2 regions of the Sphingobium sp. PAMC28499 genome follow, and region 2 is predicted to be linked to the other one. Evidence: riboswitches for the same ligand, from Rfam matches in the RefSeq annotation. Region 2 holds a riboswitch; the other holds the start of a gene.
The links. A riboswitch is a leader RNA that binds a small molecule or an ion and turns the genes downstream of it on or off. The one in region 2 is predicted to bind thiamine pyrophosphate.
Positions count from the first base shown of each region.

Region 1: linked by a shared signal. The riboswitch ahead of thiC (phosphomethylpyrimidine synthase ThiC) and the one ahead of E5554_RS08620 (TonB-dependent receptor) in region 2 are both predicted to bind thiamine pyrophosphate.

Region 1 covers NZ_CP039248.1:896,102-898,491, reverse strand. The annotation lists gene thiC (phosphomethylpyrimidine synthase ThiC) at 1-1,040, opposite strand, end outside; TPP riboswitch at 1,096-1,203, opposite strand; gene E5554_RS04290 (flavodoxin family protein) at 1,260-1,868, opposite strand; gene E5554_RS04285 (helix-turn-helix domain-containing protein) at 1,974-2,363, shown strand; gene E5554_RS04280 (hypothetical protein) at 2,360-2,390, shown strand, end outside.
Region 2 covers NZ_CP039248.1:1,782,096-1,784,485, reverse strand. The annotation lists gene E5554_RS08620 (TonB-dependent receptor) at 1-1,081, opposite strand, end outside; TPP riboswitch at 1,111-1,220, opposite strand; gene E5554_RS08615 (glutathione S-transferase family protein) at 1,304-1,978, shown strand; gene E5554_RS08610 (hypothetical protein) at 1,983-2,390, shown strand, end outside.

The DNA of each region.
Region 1 (2,390 bases), 890 kb from region 2:
TAGAGGAAGCTCTCCTTGTGGTGCGCCAGGCACCATTTCGCCATGATCGATCCGCCGCGCGAGACGATGCCGGTGACGCGCTTCGCCGCCATCGGGATATAGGCGAGGCGAACGCCGGCATGGATGGTGAAATAGTCGACGCCCTGTTCGGCCTGTTCGATCAGCGTGTCGCGGAAAATGTCCCAGGTCAGCTCCTCGGCGATGCCGCCGACCTTTTCGAGCGCCTGATAGATGGGGACGGTGCCGATCGGCACGGGCGAGTTGCGGATGATCCATTCGCGGGTGTCGTGGATGTTGCGGCCGGTGGAGAGGTCCATCACCGTGTCCGCGCCCCAGCGGATCGACCAGACCAGCTTGTCGACTTCGGAGGCGACGTCGGAGGCGACCGCCGAATTGCCGATATTGGCGTTGATCTTCACCAGGAAATTGCGGCCGATCGCCATCGGCTCGGATTCGGGGTGGTTGATGTTCGACGGGATGATCGCGCGGCCACGGGCCACTTCATCGCGGACGAATTCGGGCGTCACATAGTCGGGGATCGACGCGCCCCAGCTTTCGCCGTCGCGGACATATTCGGCGAGGCGGGCGCGGCCGAGATTTTCGCGCTCGGCGACATATTCCATTTCGGGAGTGATGATGCCGCGACGGGCATAATGCATCTGGGAGACGTTGGCGCCGGGCTTGGCGCGCAGGGGACGCTTCACCACGTTCGGGAAGGGCTGGACGCCACCGCTGCGGTCCGGCCCTTTGAGGCCATTATCCTCCGGCTTGATCTCGCGCGCATCATATTCCTCGACATCGCCGCGATCGCGGATCCAGTCGCGGCGGAGTTGCTGGAGGCCGGCCATGATGTCGATGCGGGCATCGGGATCGGTATAGGGGCCGGACGTGTCATAGACGCGGACCGGCGGCTCGCCGCTGCCCGGCTCCAGATGAATTTCGCGCATGGCGACCTTGCGCGGGCCGACATGGATCTTCTTCGAGCCGCGAATCGGGCCTGTGGTGACGCGCATTTCGGTGCGGGCGGGGACGTCTGCCATAACTTCTCTCTCCTTCAGGCGGAAAGAGAGTGCGGGCGGTGTCACGGGACGAGTGGCACGACGCGCTTCCCTCCCTACGCCAGTGTCAACTGGATCAGGTTCAGCGGGTCGCGGCCACAAAGCCGCCTCTCAACCGTCTGCGGACGGTCCCCCGGGGATATGGGCATTGGATAGCGCAAGCGCGGCGGCAGGGGAAGCCCCTGCCCGCCGTGCCGTCGATCAGGCCAGCAAGGCATCGGCCCGATGATCGATGCCAGCGCGCCAGCGGGTCGCTGCCTGCGCCACGCGGCGACCGAGCGAACGGGCGGTGGCGCGGTCGCCGGCCTTGGGCGTGACGTCCGGGCTGTCATTGGCCGCCTGGGCCATGGCGCCGATGAAGCTGCCGAGACGGTTTTCGACCTCGATCGCAGCACTTTCATCGTCATTATTGCCCGGATTCTGGCCGGTGCCGATCCACAGCATGCCATGCTGAGCAGCGAAGATGGCGAGGCTGGTCAGGGTGTTGAGCTTGTCGCCCGAGGGCGAGCCGGAGACGGTGAAGGCGGCGCCAAGCTTGTCCTTCCACGCTTTCGTGAAATAGACTTTGGCGCTCGCATCCATGAACGCCTTCATCGGCGCGGAGACGGTGCCCATATAGGTGGGGGAGCCAAAGATGATGGCATCAGCGTCGGCGATGCGATCGAAAAATTCGCCGAAATCGGCCTGGAGGCCGTCGATGCGCAGCAGGTCGGCGACGCCGCCGCTGTCGGTGACGCCCTGGGCGACGTCGCGCGCCAGCACATCGGTATGGCCGAAGCCGCTATGGTAGACGATGGCGATCTTGCTCATTTTCCTATGTCCTTGTTTCACGTCATGAGGGTGCAGCCGGCTTGCGGACGCCAAGATGGATGCCTAGGTACTGCAAGTGAAGTACGCACCTTGGAGTACCTACCCATGAAGCTGCCGGAATGGACGCAGCGGATCGATCCGTGCGAGGCGCATTGCCCGTCGCGCGACCTGCTGGACCTGATCGGGGATCGGTGGAGCCTGCTGATCCTGCTGGTGGTCGGCCAGGGGGTGCGGCGCAATGGCGAGCTGAAGCGGCGGATCGGCGGGATCAGCCAGAAGATGCTGACCCAGACGCTGCGCGCGCTGGAGGCCAATGGGCTGGTGGCGCGCCACGACTTCGCGACCGTGCCGCCGCATGTCGAATATGAACTGACGCCGCTGGGCGTGTCGCTGGGCGATGCGCTGGGGCCGCTGTTCCAGTGGATCGAGGGCAGCTATCCGGCGGTGGTGCAGGCACGGACCGATTTCGCCGCGCGCCAGGCGGAGGCGGCATGAGCGTCGCCGCCGACAAGAAGGCCCGGC
Region 2 (2,390 bases):
CCAGCACCGTTGCGACGCCATCGACCGCACCGGGCAGGTCGATCGGCTGGGTCAGTTCCTCGGTGCCCAGATAATTGCCGGTGGTGGCGAGCTGCGTGCCATAGGGCGAATTGCCATGCCCCATCTGCAGATAGGCACTGCTGTCGAAGCTGAGCGTATCACTCAGCTTCAGGTGGACGGGCGCCGCGACGTAGAAATTGCGGAACGGCGCGCGATAGAGGCGCCAGTAGTTGGTATTCCCCTCGCTATAGGTCTCGTCGAAATTATAGCCGCGACCAGAGGCTTCCCAGTCCGCCTTGCTCGGGCTGGGATAGGTCGATGTCTTGGCGTCGTTGAAGGAAAAGGCGATGCTCGCGCGGTTGCCATCGCCCCATTCGTTCAGCAGCTTGGCGTCGATATGCTGGCGCTGGTCATGGCCCGCCCCGCGCCAGTTGTCGGCGCGGTTGTTGGAATAGGAAATAAAGGCCTTCAGCCCGGTCGATCCGATCCGTCCCGTGTCGATCCGCGCAAAGACGCGCCGCTCGTCATAGGAACCGACCGACAGGTTGACGAGCCCCCCCGCCTCCGCCTTTGGATCATCCAGCGTCAGCGACAACAGGCCGCCGGCCGCCGCGACCACCGGCGAGTCAATATCTGCCGCGCCCTGTGCCAGCATCACCTGCCGCACATTCTCCGCATCGGCAAATTGCGAGGGATAGGCATAATAATAGCCGATGTCGTTCTGCGGCGCGCCTTCCATCAGCACGCCGATCTGGTCCTGGCCCAGGCCGCGCAGCGTCAGGCTGGACGATGCCGACAGGCCATAGGGGTCGCTGGACGAGACATTGGCGCCGGGCAGCAGATTGACCAGCTGGAAGGCGTTGAGCGTCGGCGCCTGCTTGATGATGAAGTCGGTGGAGATCGCGCTGACCGCCTTGGGCGCGCTCTGATCGGGCAACAGGCCTTCGGGGTCGGGATGGCCGACGACCTGGATATTGGTCGACTGGTCCAGCTCATCCTCCGCCATCGCGGGCGATGCAATCATTAACAGGGCCAGCGTCAGGCAGGCGCTTCCACCATGGGGCAATCGGGCAGTCTTCATCTCACGTCCACTCCACAGGAGGGACGACGGACCTGCCGCCTTGCCCTCCCTACGCCGGTATCAGCCGGATCAGGTTCAGCGGGTCGTGGTCTGCTGACCACCTCTCAGCCGCGCATGAGCGGCCCCCCGGGGATGGCCGCCCCTTAGGCGTTTCGACGCGAAGTGGAAAGCCCTCTCTATCGGCTCTCGACTTATCGAAGCCCGCCCGGCTAAGACATGGCCATGATGAAGCTGTTCATTGGCAACAAGGCCTATTCGAGCTGGTCGCTGCGCGGCTGGCTGGCGTGCAAGCTCTCCGGCCTTCCGTTCGAGGAAGTGGTGGTCCCCCTCTATGACGAGGAATGGGAAAAGCGTCGCGAGGGCGATGAGTTCGCCCCCTCCTCCGGCAAGGTGCCGATCCTGTGGGATGGCGACGACATCGTCGTGTGGGACAGCCTGGCCATCGTCGAATATCTCAATGAAAAGGCCGGGGGCGACCAGTTCTGGCCGACCGATCCGGGTGCCCGCGCCATGGCCCGCTCGATGGCGGCCGAAATGCACAGCAGCTTCGCCGCACTCCGCCGCGAGCACAGCATGAACATCCGCCAGATCTATGACCCGGTCCCGCCGTCGGAGGCCGTCGCCCACGACATCAGCCGTATCATGCAGCTCTGGGCCCAGGCCCGCGCCCGCTATGGTGGCGAGGGCGACTTCCTGTTCGGCGAGTTCGGCGCCGTCGACCTGATGTTCGCGCCGGTCGTTACCCGCTTCATCACCTATCAGCTGCCAGTCGCCCGCTTTGCCGAAGCCTATATGCGCGCGATCATCGCCCATCCCTGGATGCAGGAATGGATCGGCGAGGCGCAGGCCGAGGAATGGGTGATCGACAAGTTCGAAGTCCCGCCCCAGACGGCCTGACCCGATGAGCGACAGCCCCGAGGCCAAGCAGGAGACCCGCAAGGAGGAAGCCGCCCGCATCCGCCGTCGCTGGATCACGCTGGGCGAATTGCTGGCGGTGGCGGCGGTGCTGATCTCCGCCCTCACCCTCTATCTCAACTGGGCCGACAAGAAGGACGAGCGCGCCAGCAAGGCCGCCGAAAGCAGCAAGGCCTCCGCCCGCGCCGCCCGGCTGGTGCTCAACGCCGCGGCCGATGGCGACAGCCGCCTGACGCTCAAGCCCGCCGACCCCGATCAACTGGTGCAGAGCCAGACCATCCATTTCCCCAGGGCACTCGGCATCGCCCCGGTCGACACCACCGGCGAACCGCGGATCGAGGCCGGCTGGTTCGAGGATGCGCTGAAAAAGGCGCGCAATGCCGCGAAGCTGCCC